Regions from separate parts of the Pantoea sp. LS15 genome, predicted to be linked through region 1. Evidence: predicted binding sites of a transcription regulator. Region 1 holds the regulator's gene; each other region holds the start of a gene.

Evidence for each region. Region 1 encodes sigma-54, which starts transcription at its own class of promoters, with help from an activator protein. Its sites were predicted from a motif close to GTTGGCACANNTTTCGCTNT; they were not measured.
Region 2: the regulator sigma-54 is predicted to act here: its motif matches at 1,019-1,038, upstream of glnA (glutamate--ammonia ligase).
Region 3: the regulator sigma-54 is predicted to act here: its motif matches at 2,540-2,559, upstream of glnK (P-II family nitrogen regulator).

What each region holds. Positions count from the first base shown of each region.
Region 1 is NZ_JAAVXA010000007.1:162,680-168,319, forward strand. Features, by position in the region: gene lptA (lipopolysaccharide ABC transporter substrate-binding protein LptA) at 1-322, shown strand, start outside; gene lptB (LPS export ABC transporter ATP-binding protein) at 329-1,054, shown strand; gene rpoN (RNA polymerase factor sigma-54) at 1,102-2,535, shown strand; gene hpf (ribosome hibernation promoting factor) at 2,558-2,845, shown strand; gene ptsN (PTS IIA-like nitrogen regulatory protein PtsN) at 2,928-3,419, shown strand; gene rapZ (RNase adapter RapZ) at 3,465-4,319, shown strand; gene npr (PTS phosphocarrier protein NPr) at 4,316-4,588, shown strand; gene mtgA (monofunctional biosynthetic peptidoglycan transglycosylase) at 4,619-5,353, opposite strand; gene elbB (isoprenoid biosynthesis glyoxalase ElbB) at 5,350-5,640, opposite strand, start outside.
Region 2 is NZ_JAAVXA010000020.1:40,569-46,208, forward strand. Features, by position in the region: gene typA (ribosome-dependent GTPase TypA) at 1-746, opposite strand, end outside; gene glnA (glutamate--ammonia ligase) at 1,125-2,534, shown strand; gene glnL (nitrogen regulation protein NR(II)) at 2,705-3,754, shown strand; gene glnG (nitrogen regulation protein NR(I)) at 3,766-5,178, shown strand; gene HED65_RS21125 (YshB family small membrane protein) at 5,289-5,399, shown strand; gene hemN (oxygen-independent coproporphyrinogen III oxidase) at 5,473-5,640, opposite strand, start outside.
Region 3 is NZ_JAAVXA010000003.1:174,301-179,940, reverse strand. Features, by position in the region: gene tesB (acyl-CoA thioesterase II) at 1-777, shown strand, start outside; gene amtB (ammonium transporter AmtB) at 826-2,115, opposite strand; gene glnK (P-II family nitrogen regulator) at 2,151-2,489, opposite strand; gene HED65_RS06720 (SmdB family multidrug efflux ABC transporter permease/ATP-binding protein) at 2,710-4,491, opposite strand; gene HED65_RS06715 (SmdA family multidrug ABC transporter permease/ATP-binding protein) at 4,484-5,640, opposite strand, start outside.

The DNA of each region.
Region 1 (5,640 bases):
TGGTGAACAGGGCAAAGAGATCATTGATGGCTACGGCAACCCGGCAACCTTCTACCAGATGCAGGACAACGGCAAGCCGGTGAAAGGTCGTGCCAGCCACATGCACTATGAACTGGCGAAGGATCTGGTCATCCTGACCGGTAACGCCTATCTGGAGCAGCTCGATAGTAATATCACCGGTGACAAGATCACCTATCTGGTGAAAGAGCAAAAAATGCAGGCCTCCAGCGAGAAAGGCAAACGCGTAACCACCGTACTGGTTCCGTCGCAGCTGCAGGACAAAGGTAAAGGCCAGGCCCCGGCACAGAAGAAGAGTAACTAATTCGTTATGGCAACATTAACTGCAAAAAATCTCGCGAAGGCCTATAAGGGCCGCCGTGTCGTAGAAGATGTCAGTCTGACCGTCAACTCCGGCGAAATTGTGGGCCTGCTTGGCCCTAACGGTGCGGGTAAAACCACCACTTTCTACATGGTCGTTGGCATTGTGCCGCGCGATGCCGGCAACATTGTTATTGACGATGAAGATATCAGTCTTCTGCCGTTGCACGCGCGCGCGCGCCGCGGAATCGGCTATCTGCCGCAGGAAGCCTCTATTTTCCGCCGTCTTAGCGTTTACGATAACCTGATGGCGGTCCTGCAAATTCGTGACGACCTGACCAGCGAACAGCGTCAGGATCGTGCCAACGAACTGATGGAAGAGTTCCACATTGAACACCTGCGCGACAGCCTCGGTCAGGCGTTGTCAGGGGGGGAACGCCGTCGCGTTGAGATTGCACGCGCGCTGGCCGCAAATCCGAAGTTTATCCTTCTGGATGAACCCTTTGCGGGTGTTGACCCAATCTCCGTTATCGACATTAAACGTATCATTGAACACCTGCGTGACAGCGGGCTTGGCGTGCTGATCACCGACCACAACGTGCGTGAAACGCTGGCCGTGTGTGAACGCGCCTATATTGTGAGCCAGGGCAATCTGATCGCCCACGGTACGCCGCAGCAGATCCTCGAAGATGATCATGTTAAGCGCGTCTATCTTGGGGAAGACTTCAGACTCTGATAGGGTAGAGGTAACGTAACGCCGAACCGGAGAAAAATGCTCTGAACATGAAGCAAGGTTTGCAATTAAGGCTCAGCCAACAACTGGCGATGACGCCGCAGCTACAGCAGGCAATTCGCCTGTTGCAACTGTCCACGTTAGAACTCCAGCAGGAGCTCCAGCAAGCGCTGGACAGCAATCCACTGCTGGAACAAACCGATCTTCATGACGAGGTAGATACCCAGCAATCGCAGGATACAGAAGCGCTCGATACCGCTGATGCACTCGAACAAAAAGAGATGCCGGACGAGCTTCCGCTGGATGCCAGCTGGGATGAAATCTACACCGCCGGAACCCCTTCCGGTACGCGTGCAGACTACCAGGACGATGAGCTACCGGTCTATCAGGGAGAAACCACCCAGTCGCTACAGGATTATCTGATGTGGCAGGTGGAACTGACTCCGTTCTCCGATACCGACCGCGCGATTGCCACGTCAATTGTCGATGCCGTTGACGACACGGGCTATTTGACCGTCACGCTGGACGATATTCTGGAAAGCATGGGCGACGAAGAGATTGAACTTGAAGAGATTGAAGCGGTTCTGAAGCGTATCCAGCGTTTCGATCCGGTCGGTGTGGCGGCAAAAGATCTGCGCGACTGCCTGCTGATCCAGCTTTCTCAGTTCAGCAAAGAGACGCCATGGCTCGATGAGGCGCGTGTCATTATCAGCGATCATCTGGATCTGTTGGCTAACCACGATTTCCGCACCCTGATGCGCGTCACACGCCTGAAAGAAGAGGTGCTGAAAGAAGCGGTTAATCTGATCCAGTCGCTCGATCCACGCCCCGGACAGTCGATCCAGACCAGCGAACCTGAGTATGTGATCCCGGATGTACTGGTCAGAAAACACAATGGCCGCTGGGTCGTTGAACTGAACTCTGACAGCATCCCTCGCCTGCAAATCAACCAGCAGTATGCCTCCATGTGCACCAGCGCACGAAACGACTCTGACAACCAATATATTCGTAGCAATCTGCAGGAAGCGCGATGGTTGATCAAAAGTCTGGAGAGCCGAAATGATACGCTGCTCCGCGTCAGCCGCTGTATTGTCGAACAGCAGCAGGCTTTCTTTGAGCAGGGTGAAGAGTATATGAAACCGATGGTACTGGCGGATATCGCCCAGGCCGTCGAGATGCATGAATCAACCATTTCCCGCGTCACCACGCAGAAGTATCTGCACAGTCCACGCGGTATTTTTGAGCTTAAGTATTTCTTCTCCAGCCATGTTAATACCGAGGGCGGCGGTGAAGCGTCGTCAACGGCAATTCGCGCACTGGTGAAGAAGTTGATCGCCGCGGAGAACCCCGCGAAGCCACTGAGTGACAGTAAGTTAACCACCATGCTGTCCGACCAGGGTATTATGGTGGCACGTCGTACTGTTGCGAAGTATCGAGAGTCTTTATCCATTCCGCCGTCCAACCAGCGTAAACAGCTGGTCTGACACAACCGATAAGGAAGACACTATGCAGCTCAACATCACTGGACAAAACGTCGAAATTACTGAGGCTTTACGCGACTTCGTGAATGCGAAATTTGCGAAACTCGAGCAGTATTTCGAAAGGATCAATCAGGTCTATATTGTGTTGAAAGTGGAGAAAGTGACTCATATCTCGGATGCAACCCTGCACGTCAACGGGGGTGAACTCCATGCCAGTGCGGAAGGGCAAGACATGTATGCGGCTATCGACGGCTTGATTGATAAGCTTGCGCGACAGCTTAATAAACATAAAGATAAACTGAAACAACACTAATTGTCCGGGCAGTTAACGGGTGCAGGACGGCCTGTTGTGAAACACAACGGGCCATTTGTACAGTTAGCGCTTAGGTGAAATTATGATGAACAACGATTCCGCTCTTCAATTGAGCAATGTCCTTAACCAGGAATGTACCCGCAGTGCAGTTCACTGCCAGAGCAAAAAACGTGCGCTGGAGATCATCAGTGAACTGGCCGCAAAACAGCTGGGCCTGCCGCCGCAGGTGGTGTTCGAAGCTATCCTGACCCGTGAAAAGATGGGCAGTACCGGCATCGGCAACGGCATCGCGATCCCGCATGGCAAACTGGAAGAAGACACCTTGCGTGCCGTCGGTGTGTTTGTGCAGCTGGAAACCCCTATCGCCTTCGATGCCATTGATAACCAGCCCGTCGATCTCCTCTTCGCGCTGCTGGTGCCTGCCGACCAGACGAAAACCCACCTGCATACGCTTTCTCTGGTCGCAAAACGCCTGGCCGATAAAACCATTTGCCGTCGGCTGCGCTCAGCCCAAAGTGATGAAGAGCTCTATCAAATTATCACTGAAGCAGAAGGCAATCAGGATGATGTATAACCAGGAGATGGCCTTCACATCTGTTGTCCTGAGGAGAAACGGAACATGGTGCTGATGATTGTCAGTGGTCGTTCAGGGTCGGGGAAATCCGTTGCTCTGCGTGCGCTGGAGGACATGGGTTTTTACTGCGTAGATAACCTGCCGGTCGTGTTGTTACCCGATCTGGCTCGCACGCTTGCGGAAAGACAAACCTCTGCCGCCGTCAGTATCGACGTTCGTAATATGCCTGAATCGCCAGAAATCTTTGAACAGGCAATGAGTAACCTGCCTGAGGCTTTCTCGCCTCAGTTGCTGTTCCTGGATGCAGACCGTAATACCCTGATCCGCCGCTACAGCGATACCCGCCGTTTGCACCCGCTTTCCAGTAAGAACCTCTCTCTGGAGAGCGCAATCGACGAAGAGAGCGATCTGCTGGAGCCGCTCCGTTCTCGTGCTGACCTGATTGTCGACACCTCTGAGATGTCCGTTCATGAGCTGGCGGAAATGCTGCGTACCCGTTTGTTGGGCAAACGCGAGCGTGAACTGACGATGGTGTTCGAGTCCTTCGGCTTTAAACACGGTATCCCCATTGATGCGGATTATGTTTTCGATGTACGTTTCCTGCCGAACCCGCACTGGGATCCGAAACTGCGTCCAATGACAGGTCTGGATAAACCCGTCGCGGCCTTCCTCGACAGACACACAGAAGTTCACAATTTTATCTACCAGACGCGAAGCTACCTTGAGCTATGGTTACCTATGCTGGAGACAAACAATCGTAGCTACCTGACTGTAGCGATTGGCTGTACCGGCGGTAAACATCGTTCGGTCTACATCGCCGAACAGCTGGCCGATTATTTCCGTTCACGCGGAAAGAACGTTCAGTCCCGTCATCGCACGCTGGAAAAACGTAAAACATGACCGTAAAACAAACTGTTGAGATCACCAATAAGCTGGGCATGCATGCACGCCCGGCGATGAAACTGTTTGAGCTGATGCAGGGGTTCGATGCAGAAGTTCTGCTGCGTAATGATGAAGGCACCGAAGCGGAGGCGAACAGCGTGATCGCATTGCTGATGCTGGACTCAGCCAAAGGACGCCAGATTGAAGTTGAAGCCACCGGCCCCCAGGAAGAGGAAGCGCTGGCGGCGGTGATTGCACTGTTTAACGCCGGTTTTGACGAAGACTAACGTTCATTCCTTTGGCGGGTGGCGCTACGCTTACCCGCCCTGCATGAGATTATTACGCTGCATAAACCCCTCCCCACCCAGCTGGCGCATCTGGCGCATAATCCACGCCTGCCGGCTTCGTACATACCCTGACGGTGCACTGGCTTTAAAGCGGATGGGATTTGGTAAGACGGCGGCGAGTAGTGCCGCTTCTGACATACTCAGGCGACTGGCAGGCTTATTGAAATAACGCTGCGCAGCAGCTTCCACGCCAAATACACCGTCGCCAAACTCAGCAATATTGAGATAGACCGTCAGAATGCGTCGTTTACTCCAGACCGTTTCCATCCCCAGGGTCAATCCCGCTTCCAGCCCCTTTCGCACCCAGCTTCGACCATCCCAAAGAAACAGATTTTTGGCCGTCTGTTGCGACAGCGTTGACGCACCGCGTACGCGGTTTTCGTGGCGTTCGTTATGGGCAAGTGCCTTCTCAATGGCCGCCACATCAAACCCCCAGTGCTCCGGGAATTTCTGATCCTCCGCCGCAATAACCGCCAGCCCCATGAACGGTGAGATGTCGTCCATGCTCACCCAATCGGAATGTGCAACGTAACGGAAATCTCCGGAAAGCCATGCACCAACCTGGCGCTCGACCATCACAGCAGAGAAAGGAACCGGTACGATGCTGAATAACGCGATCCCGCCGCCCCAGAAGACAGCCAGTAAAAGCAGGACTCTCAGCAGAACACGCTTTATTCCTGCACCGGGACTCAACTTACGACTCATTCAGTAAGCACCAGCACTCTGTCCACCAGCTTTTCAATACCCGTGGCGGCCTCAGCAATACTCTGCGCCAGCATGTAGGCAGGCGTGGTAATAATTTTATTGTCTTCGTCCACCACAATGTCATCGACAGGACACGGCACATGTTCGCCGCCCATATCCTCAACGACTTCAGCTGTGTCAATGTCGGTCCCAATGGTCAGACGCAACGGGAAATCAAAAATTTTCGGCAGCATCGCCGGGGCAATACAGATAAAACCCTGCGGTTTACCCGCAGCGTGCATTGCACA
Region 2 (5,640 bases), on a different contig from region 1:
CCGTTACGGGTTTTGCCTTCGCTATCAATGATAGTGACCTGCTGGTTAGGCTTCACTTTACCGCGTTTGATACGACCAATGCCGATTACACCAACATAGTTGTTGTAGTCGAGCTGAGAGATCTGCATCTGCAGTGTGCCGTCGAGATCAACGTTTGGCGCAGGAACACGGTCAACAATCGCCTGGTACAGCGGGGTCATGTCTTCAGCCATGTCTTCGTGATCCAGACCCGCAATACCGTTCAGCGCAGAAGCGTAAACGATAGGGAAGTCCAGCTGCTCGTCAGTCGCGTCGAGGTTAACGAACAGGTCAAATACCTGGTCAACAACCCAGTCAGGACGCGCGCCAGGACGGTCAACTTTGTTGATAACAACGATTGGCTTCAGACCATGGGCAAATGCTTTTTTGGTCACGAAGCGCGTCTGTGGCATTGGGCCATCCATTGCGTCAACGACCAGCAGAACGGAGTCTACCATGGACATTACACGTTCAACTTCACCACCGAAGTCGGCGTGCCCTGGGGTATCAACGATGTTGATACGGTAGTCATTCCATTTAATCGCGGTGTTTTTCGCGAGGATGGTAATCCCACGCTCTTTCTCCAAATCGTTGGAGTCCATCACGCGTTCTTGGGTTTCGGCACGCGCATCAAACGTACCGGATTGCTGCAGCAGCTTATCAACCAGGGTAGTTTTACCATGGTCAACGTGCGCGATGATGGCGATGTTACGCAAATTTTCGATCACAACTTTGCCTCAGGCATTTAGAAATAGCGCGTTATTGTACACGGATTAATCGCACTACAAAACAGGATCACAAACATCCCCCGCAAACAAGTATTGCAGAGATGCTTTGTGATCGCTTTCACGGAGCGGTAAAAGGGCACTTTAACGTAAATTGCACCAATATGGTGCCCAATGTTCACATTGAAGCACTATACTGGTGCAACAAATCCATTGTGGTGCAGCCCTTTTGCACTATGGTGCGCATGATAACGCCTTTTTGGGGTGTTTTAAAAGTTGGCACAGATTTCGCTTTATAAAAAATACATGGCAACAGCCAGTACAAACAGAAATTGAAGACCTCGTTACCACGACGACAATGACCAATCTGGAGAGTTAAGTATGTCCGCTGAACACGTTTTGACGATGCTGAACGAACATGAAGTGAAGTTTGTTGATCTGCGCTTCACCGATACCAAAGGTAAAGAACAGCACGTCACAATTCCTGCTCATCAGGTAAACGCCGAATTCTTCGAAGAAGGCAAAATGTTTGACGGCTCCTCCATTGGTGGCTGGAAAGGCATTAACGAATCCGACATGGTTCTGATGCCAGATGCGACCACTGCGGTCATTGATCCGTTCTTCGAAGAACCAACCCTGATCATCCGTTGCGACATCCTCGAGCCAGGCACGCTGCAGGGCTACGACCGCGACCCACGTTCTATCGCGAAACGCGCTGAAGAATACCTGCGTTCTACCGGCATCGCAGACACCGTTCTGTTCGGGCCAGAGCCAGAATTCTTCCTGTTCGACGACATCCGTTTCGGTGCGTCTATTTCTGGTTCCCACGTTGCTATCGACGATATCGAAGGCGCATGGAACTCTTCCACCAAATACGAAGGTGGTAACAAAGGTCACCGTCCAGGCGTTAAAGGCGGTTACTTCCCGGTTCCTCCAGTCGACTCAGCACAGGACATTCGTTCCACCATGTGTCTGGTGATGGAAGAGATGGGCCTGGTAGTTGAAGCTCACCACCACGAAGTGGCGACTGCGGGTCAGAACGAAGTGGCTACCCGCTTCAACACCATGACCAAAAAAGCAGACGAAATTCAGATCTACAAATACGTTGTGCACAACGTTGCGCACCGTTTCGGTAAAACCGCTACCTTCATGCCAAAACCTATGTTTGGCGACAACGGTTCCGGTATGCACTGCCACATGTCTCTGTCCAAGAACGGTACCAACCTGTTCTCTGGTGACAAATATGCTGGTCTGTCTGAGCAGGCGCTGTATTACATCGGCGGCGTAATCAAACACGCTAAAGCGATCAACGCCCTGGCTAACCCAACCACTAACTCCTACAAGCGTCTGGTCCCGGGCTACGAAGCGCCAGTAATGCTGGCCTACTCTGCGCGTAACCGTTCTGCTTCTATCCGTATCCCGGTTGTTGCTTCTCCTAAAGCGCGTCGTATCGAAGTGCGCTTCCCGGACCCAGCGGCTAACCCATACCTGTGCTTCGCAGCACTGCTGATGGCTGGTCTGGATGGTATCAAGAACAAGATCCACCCAGGCGAAGCAATGGATAAAAACCTGTACGACCTGCCGCCAGAAGAAGCGAAAGAGATCCCACAGGTTGCTGGCTCTCTGGAAGAAGCCCTGCAGGCACTGGACGCAGACCGCGAGTTCCTGACTGCAGGTGGCGTATTCACTGACGACGCTATCGATGCTTACATCGCCCTGCGTATGGAAGAGAACGACCGTGTGCGTATGACGCCACACCCGGTTGAGTTCGAGCTGTACTACAGCGTTTAATTAAGTTGTTTTACCCGGCGTGATAAACGCCGGGGGTAGTTGCCGTGGAAACTTTTAGCCCATCTCCGGATGGGCTTTTTTCTCCACCAACAACCTGATCTCGCGCGCTTTTTACGACGAAAAAGCTATACTGCACTAAATTAGTGCAAACAACTCCAGGAGACTGCTGAATGGCAACTGGCACGCTGCCCGATGCTGGGCAGATCCTCAATTCTTTGATTAACAGTATCTTGCTTGTCGACGACGAGCTGGCCGTACATTATGCCAACCCGGCGGCGCAGCAGCTGCTCGCCCAAAGCGCACGTAAACTGTTTGGCACCCCGCTTCCGGAATTACTGAGTTATTTTTCGCTGAATATTGGCCTGATGCAGGAAAGTTTGCAGGCCGGTCAGGGATTTACGGATAACGAAGTCACGCTGGTTATCGACGGGCGCTCGCATATTCTGTCACTGACGGCCCAACGTCTTCCTGAAGGATTGATCCTGCTGGAAATGGCTCCGATGGATAATCAGCGCCGACTGAGCCAGGAGCAGCTTCAGCATGCCCAGCAAATTGCCGCCCGAGACCTGGTGCGAGGTCTGGCGCATGAAATCAAAAACCCGCTGGGGGGATTACGCGGCGCAGCACAACTCCTGACCAAGGCGCTGCCCGACCCCGCGCTGGCGGAGTACACCAACGTCATCATCGAACAGGCAGACCGCCTGCGCAATCTGGTTGACCGTCTTCTCGGACCCCAGCAACCGGGTATGCACGTATCAGAAAGCATTCATAAAGTGGCTGAACGGGTGGTGAAACTGGTTTCGATGGAGTTACCAGAAAACGTCACGCTGGTGCGTGATTACGACCCAAGCCTGCCGGAACTGGCGCATGACCCGGATCAGATTGAGCAGGTGTTGTTGAATATCGTACGCAATGCCCTGCAGGCTCTGGGGCCGGAAGGGGGCGAGATTATTTTACGTACCCGCACCGCCTTCCAGCTCACGTTACACGGCGTACGCTATCGTCTGGCAGCCCGAATCGACGTTGAGGATAACGGACCAGGTATTCCATCGCATCTACAGGACACCCTGTTCTACCCGATGGTAAGTGGTCGCGAAGGCGGAACCGGCCTGGGCTTATCCATTGCACGCAGTTTGATCGATCAACACTCTGGAAAAATTGAATTTAACAGTTGGCCGGGACACACCGAGTTTTCGGTTTTCCTGCCGATTAAAAAATAAAGGTGACGTTTATGCAACGAGGGATAGTCTGGGTAGTCGATGACGATAGCTCCATCCGTTGGGTGCTTGAACGCGCGCTCACAGGGGCAGGATTAAGCTGCACGACGTTTGAGAGCGGCAGCGAAGTACTCGACGCACTCACCACCAAAACGCCGGACGTTCTGCTTTCGGATATTCGCATGCCGGGAATGGACGGGCTGGCGCTTTTAAAGCAGATCAAACAACGCCACCCTATGCTTCCGGTCATCATAATGACGGCACATTCCGATCTTGATGCCGCAGTGAGCGCCTACCAGCAAGGGGCGTTCGATTACCTGCCAAAACCGTTTGATATCGACGAAGCGGTCGCGCTGGTTGAGCGTGCGATTAGCCACTATCAGGAACAGCAACAGCCTCGCCACACACCCGATTTTGGGCCAACAACTGATATCATCGGCGAAGCGCCGGCGATGCAGGATGTGTTTCGTATTATTGGCCGTTTGTCCCGCTCGTCCATCAGCGTATTGATTAACGGCGAATCGGGAACCGGTAAAGAGCTCGTGGCACATGCATTACATCGCCACAGCCCGCGGGCAAAAGCCCCGTTTATCGCCCTGAATATGGCAGCGATCCCGAAGGATTTGATTGAATCCGAACTGTTCGGCCATGAAAAAGGGGCATTTACCGGCGCAAATACCATTCGCCAGGGGCGCTTCGAACAGGCGGACGGCGGTACGCTATTCCTGGATGAAATTGGCGATATGCCGCTGGATGTCCAGACCCGCCTGTTGCGCGTGCTGGCCGACGGGCAGTTTTATCGCGTGGGCGGCTATGCGCCGGTAAAAGTGGACGTGCGTATTATCGCCGCAACACACCAGAATCTGGAGCAACGCGTGCAGGAAGGAAAATTCCGTGAGGATTTATTCCACCGTCTGAACGTCATTCGCGTTCATCTGCCGCCGCTGCGTGAACGTCGGGAAGATATTCCCCGCCTGGCACGTCATTTCCTGCAGGTGGCGGCTCGTGAGCTGGGCGTAGAAGCCAAGCAGCTTCACCCGGAAACCGATGCCGCTCTGACGCGTCTGGCATGGCCGGGCAACGTGCGCCAGTTGGAAAACACCTGCCGCTGGCTGACCGTGATGGCCGCCGGGCAGGAAGTGTTGATTCAGGATTTACCGGCAGAGTTGTTTGAGGCATCCGCGCCAGAGAGCAGTACCGGACATGCACTGCCTGACAGCTGGGCAACGCTACTGGCGCAGTGGGCCGACCGCGCCCTGCGTTCCGGTCATCAAAACCTGCTTTCTGAAGCTCAGCCAGAGATGGAGCGTACGCTGTTAACTACCGCGCTTCGTCATACGCAGGGGCATAAGCAGGAAGCCGCTCGCCTGTTGGGATGGGGACGTAATACCCTGACGCGTAAACTGAAAGAGCTGGGTATGGAGTAATGTTCCCCCGAAGTGTAAAGGTTATTAATTGAGCGCAAAATGCTGTTATTTTGCGCTTTACTGTTCCGATGAGTTTTGTATGATCGTGCCCGGAAATTGGGGGGACCATCATGCTGGAATCATTAGTGAATTTGCTCTCTAGCGGTGCAGCCGAAAGCCACACACCGCAAACAGCCGTTGCGGCTATGTTGTGTGCGGCGCTGGTTGGGCTGTTTAGCTAGCGGAGTTGAACGTAAAAGCCGGGTGGCGGCTTCGCCTTACCCGGCCTACGTTTCATACTTTTGGCTATGCGCCTTAAATCACCCGCGAGAACTGCTGCATACGCGCTTTCTGACGCAGATACGCGTCAAAGCACATGCAGATATTACGGATCAACAGACGTCCTTTCGGCGTGACCTCAATCATACTCTCCGATACATCCACCAGCCCATCTTTCGCCAGCGGTGCAATCAGTTTCAGGTC
Region 3 (5,640 bases), on a different contig from region 1:
TTGGGCTTACGCCAGGTCTTCGGTGGGCAAGTCGTTGGACAAGCGCTGTACGCAGCAAAAGAGACTGTCCCGGCAGACCGTCTGGTGCATTCATTCCACAGCTACTTCTTACGCCCCGGTGATAGCGCAAAACCGATTGTTTATGACGTCGAAGTATTACGAGATGGCAACAGTTTCAGTGCGCGACGCGTAGCGGCCATTCAGAACGGTAAGCCAATCTTTTATATGACCGCCTCTTTCCAGGCACCTGAAACCGGTTATGAGCACCAGAAGGCGATGCCTCCGGCACCGGTACCCGACGAGCTGAAATCTGAAACCGACATCGCCCGCGCGCTGGCGCACCTGCTTCCACCGCAGGTCAAAGAGAAGTTCCTCTGTGACAAGCCGCTTGAGATCCGTCCCGTCGAGTTCCATAACCCGATGAAAGGTCACACCGCCGAGCCGACGCGCCAGGTATGGATCCGGGCTAACGGTAATGTGCCAGAAGACTTCCGCGTTCATCAGTATTTGCTGGGTTATGCGTCAGACTTCAACTTCCTGCCGGTGGCGCTGCAGCCGCACGGTGTCGGGTTCCTGGAAAAAGGGATGCAGGTTGCGACGATTGATCACTCCATGTGGTTCCACCGTCCTTTCAACATGAATGAGTGGTTGCTCTACAGTGTGGAGAGTACGTCGGCGTCAAGCGCACGCGGGTTTGTACGTGGGGAGTTTTATACCCAGGATGGCGTGTTAGTAGCCTCGACGGTACAGGAAGGGGTGATGCGTAATAGAGGCTGAGGGAACAACCATTAAAAACGGCAACCGAAGTTGCCGTTTTGCTGTTTATTATGCGTTATACGCATTCTCGCCGTGGCTGTTGACGTCCAGACCTTCGCGCTCCTGCTCTTCCGGTACGCGCAGACCGACTGTCATGTCTGCCAGTTTGTAGCCAATGAAGGCCACAACTGCAGACCACACAACGGTGATAGCAATACTTTCCAGCTGTACCAGCAACTGATGAGCCATGGTGACGCCTTCTGCGTAACCCACGCCACCGAGAGATTTCGCGGCGAAGATACCTGTCATGATACAACCGATGATGCCGCACACGCCGTGTACACCAAACACATCACAAGGGTCATCAACGCGCAGAACACGTTTCAGTGCAGTCACGCCCCACAGACCCGCCAGACCGGACACCAGGCCAACCAGCAGCGCACCGCCTACACCAACATAACCACACGCTGGCGTGATACCAACCAGACCGGCAATGGCTCCCGAACAGGCACCCAGCAGGGAAGGTTTACCGCGCACCGCCCACTCACCAAATACCCAGGAGAGGATTGCACCCGCCGTTGCCACTACAGTGTTCACGAAAGCCAGTGCGGCAATTTCGTTCGCAGCACTTGCCGAACCGGCGTTGAAGCCGAACCAGCCAAAGTAGAGGATCGCAGTACCCGTAAAGACCATCGGCAGGTTGTGCGGTTTGAACGCTTCTTTACCGAAGCCAACGCGTTTGCCAATCAGGTATGCGCCCACCAGACCTGCGACCGCAGCGTTGATGTGTACAACGGTACCACCCGCGAAGTCCAGCGCACCGTGCGTTGCCAGCAGACCACCACCCCAGACCATGTGTGCAATTGGCACATACGAGAGCGTCAGCCAGACCACCACGAAGATCAGCACCGCAGAGAAGCGAATACGCTCAGCCAGCGCGCCCACAATCAGCCCGACGGTAATACAGGCGAACGAGCCCTGGAAAGCGACATGGATGTATTGATAGAAGCTGCCCATCAGCGCGGTCAGCTCAATATTTTTCAGCATCACCCAGTCGAAGTTACCAAAGAAGGCGTTGCCCGTGCCGAAAGCCAGCGAGTAACCGTAAACCACCCACAGCACGCAGACCAGTGCGAACGTCACGGCAACCTGCGTCAGCATGGAGAGAACGTTTTTGCCACGGATCAGGCCACCGTAGAACAGCGCAATGCCCGGAATTGACATGAACAGCACCAGCGCGGTGCTGATCATCATAAAGGCGTTATCGGCTTTGTCTGCCACCGCAGGAGCAGCAGCCAGCGCCAGGCCCGGCAGCAGTGCCAGCGACCCCAGACCCGTTTTAAGTGTTGCTATCTTCATTTTCTCGATCCCTATCACTGTGTGCCAGGAGTTACTTACAGTGCCGCTTCGTCAGATTCGCCGGTACGGATGCGAATGACGCGCTGCAGTTCGGCAACGAAAATTTTGCCGTCGCCAATTTTGCCGGTGTAGGCCGCTTTGCTGATCACATCGATGACTTCATCAAGCTGGTCATCAGCAATCGCGACATCAATTTTTACTTTTGGCAGGAAGTTAACGCTGTATTCCGCCCCGCGATAAAGCTCGGCATGACCTTTCTGACGACCAAAGCCTTTCACTTCGGTGACAGTCAGTCCCTGAATACCCATTGAAGACAACGCTTCACGCACGTCTTCGAGTTTGAATGGTTTGATTACAACCGTAACCAGCTTCATAGATCCCCTCCAGTCAGAATTCGGTAATGGCCGCAGCTAACGCAGAAGATATTGCAAGGGATGTGCCAGAAATGAAAAACAGGGTGAATCGCGGTGCAAGGAGCGTTACACGGCCTTGATCAACAAACGGGTGAAAAAAAACGCACCATGCCAGTGCATGGTGCGTTTCAGTTTTGCACCAACAGGAATGACTGTTAGTGCGTCGCCTCATTTTGGTGCATCAGGCGCTCAGTGACTCTTCCTCACGCACGCTGGCAGCCAGCTCTTCGCCTGCCAGTTGCAACTGGTACATTTGCCAGTAGCGCCCTTTTGCTTCCAGCAACTCCCGGTGTGTACCGCGCTCAACGGCTTGTCCACGGTGCAGCACCAGAATGGTATCCGCGTCAACAATCGTGGAAAGGCGGTGGGCAATCACCACCAGCGTTGTATGGTCACGCACGGCGGCAAGCGCCTGCTGGATAGCTTGTTCGGTACCGGAATCAATACTGGCCGTCGCTTCATCCAGAATCAAAATTTGCGGCGTTTCAATCAGTACCCGCGCCAGCGCCAGAAGCTGTTTTTGCCCAACAGAGAGATTGTTCCCCTGCTCACCCAGCTTCGTATTGATCCCGTCGCTGAAACCACGTGCCAGCTCTGCCAGTTGCACTTTCTCCAGTACATCCCAGACCTGTTCATGGGTATAGTCCCGGCCCAGCGTCACGTTGGCGTAGAAGGTATCCGCCATCACGACCGGATCCTGCTGCACCATTGCAACGCCTTTACGTAACACATTATGGTTGAGAGATGCGAGCGGGCGTCCGTCGAGGCGAATCTCACCATGGCTTAGCGGATAGTACCCCATCAACAAGCTTGCGAGCGTACTCTTACCGCTGCCAGTATGCCCCACCAGCGCAACAAAGCCCCGGGACGGGACATCCAGTGTGATGTCCTGCAATACCAGCCGGTCTTCACGATAAGCAAACGAGACGTTATCAAAGCTAATGGCCCCGCTTTGCAGCGCACGGTCATCGTTGCCGTAGGTCTGACGCGGTCTGTCCATCAACTCGAACACGCGCTCCCCTGCCACGACGGCCTGCTGGAGCATCGACTGCTGTGTCGTAAGCTCAATCAACGGTTCGTTAAGGCGGCCAAGGTAGCTGATGAAAGCATACAGGACCCCAACCTCAATGGTTCCGTGAGTGGTCAGGCCAAACAGCATGAGCAGGCCACAGAGCACCAGCGCGGAGAAGAGGCTCAATAGCGGGCGTAACAGGAAACCGTCAAGCCGCAGCGTCTGCATACGCGCCATATAGTGCGAACGACTGGCTTCGCCCATCCGCTCGCCAAAACGTGCCTGCTGACGGAACTGCTGAATGACGCTCATACCGTTGATCACTTCATTGAAGCCATCATTGATATCGGCCAGATAGGCTCGCACCCGACGCACAATGGGTGTGCTGTAACGTTGATAGATAACCATCACAATCAACACCGCCGGGAAGATGGTGATCGCCACCAGTGCCATTCGCCAGTCGAGGCTGAACATCGCCACCAGCATCGCGCCAATCAGCGCCGCGCTGCGCAGCACAGTTGCCACCACGGTGACGTAAAGATCGCGGATCACCTCCGTATCGTTGGTCACGCGCGAAATCACCTGCCCGACGGGCTGGGTATCAAACTCGCTGAGCGGCTGGCGCAATGCAGCGTCCATGACATCGGTACGCAACTGCTGCACGACCCCCACGGCTGCACGGTTAAACAGCAACGACTGAGCATAATGAAGCCCCGCCGCTGTCAGCTGTAAGCCAACGTAAGCCACACCCAGGCCCGCCACCAGCCCCAGTGGTAGGTAACGTTTGGCAACCATGTTGTCGATGAAATAGCTAATAAGCAGTGGACCGCTCACTTCAGCAATCGCCGCAATCCAGAGCAACAGCACGGCAACAGACAGCGGTTTTCGCCACGGTGAACCGTAGGCCAGCAGACGTTTTAACGTCGGCCACATCGAGCCAAATTTACGCATTAGCGGCCTCCGTGTCCTGTTCTGGAGCATCATCCAGCGCCGCTTCAAGCTGTTGATAACGATACATGTCGCGATACCAGCCCGGTTGCTCGGCCAGTTTTTCATGCTGCCCGCGCTGGGCAATGTGCCCGTGCTGCAACACTAAAATTTCGCTGGCTTCCGCCAACGCCGACAAACGGTGGGCACTGATAATCACCGTACGTCCGTCGCCCCACTGGCGCAGGTTATGCAGGATCTGGTGCTCGGTACGACCATCCACCGCGGAAAGCGCATCATCCAGAATCAGGATTTCGGCATTAAGAAGCAGCGCGCGGGCAATTGAGATTCGCTGCTTTTGTCCTCCGGACAACATGACGCCACGTTCCCCGACTTCCGTTTCGTAGCCTTGCGGTAGACGCAAAATATCATCATGTACGCTGGCTAAACGCGCCACATGCTCAATCTCTTCCTGTGTCGCCGATGGACGTCCGAGGGCAATGTTGTTGGCCACTGTGTCGGAAAAGAGAAACGGCGTCTGGCTGACGACCGCCAGACGACCTCGCCAGTCGTCCAGCAACAGTTGCGTCAGGGGGATATCATGGAAGCGAATATCGCCCTGCGTGACGTCAAAGTGGCGCTGAAGCAGTGAGAGCACGGTACTTTTGCCAGAACCTGTAGGGCCACAAATGCCCAACATCTGACCTGGCTGAAGCGTAAAACTAACGTTCTCCAGTACCGGATGTTCCGTTTGCGGATAAACAAACTTACGGACGTCAACATTTATGACACCACGCCCTTCAGGTACGGCTTCGTTGCCGTCATTCACCACCGGTGCTTCGGCCAACATGGTGCGAATACGGCTGTAGGCGGCGCTACCGCGTTCAACGATGTTAAACATCCAGGCCAATGCCAGCATCGGCCAGATCATCAGCCCCAGGTACATCGCAAAGCTGGTCAATTGTCCCAGGGTTAACGAGCCCTGTACCACCATCCAGCTTCCCCCACCAATAGCCAGCAGATTTGCCATGCCGATCGCGACATAGATTGTCGGGTCAAAACGCGCATCAATTCGCGCGACGCGCATATTCTTCGCCCCCGTGTCTGCGGCATCGGCTGCAAACAGTGCTGATTGTCTGTCCTCCAGACCAAATGCTTTAATCATACGGATGC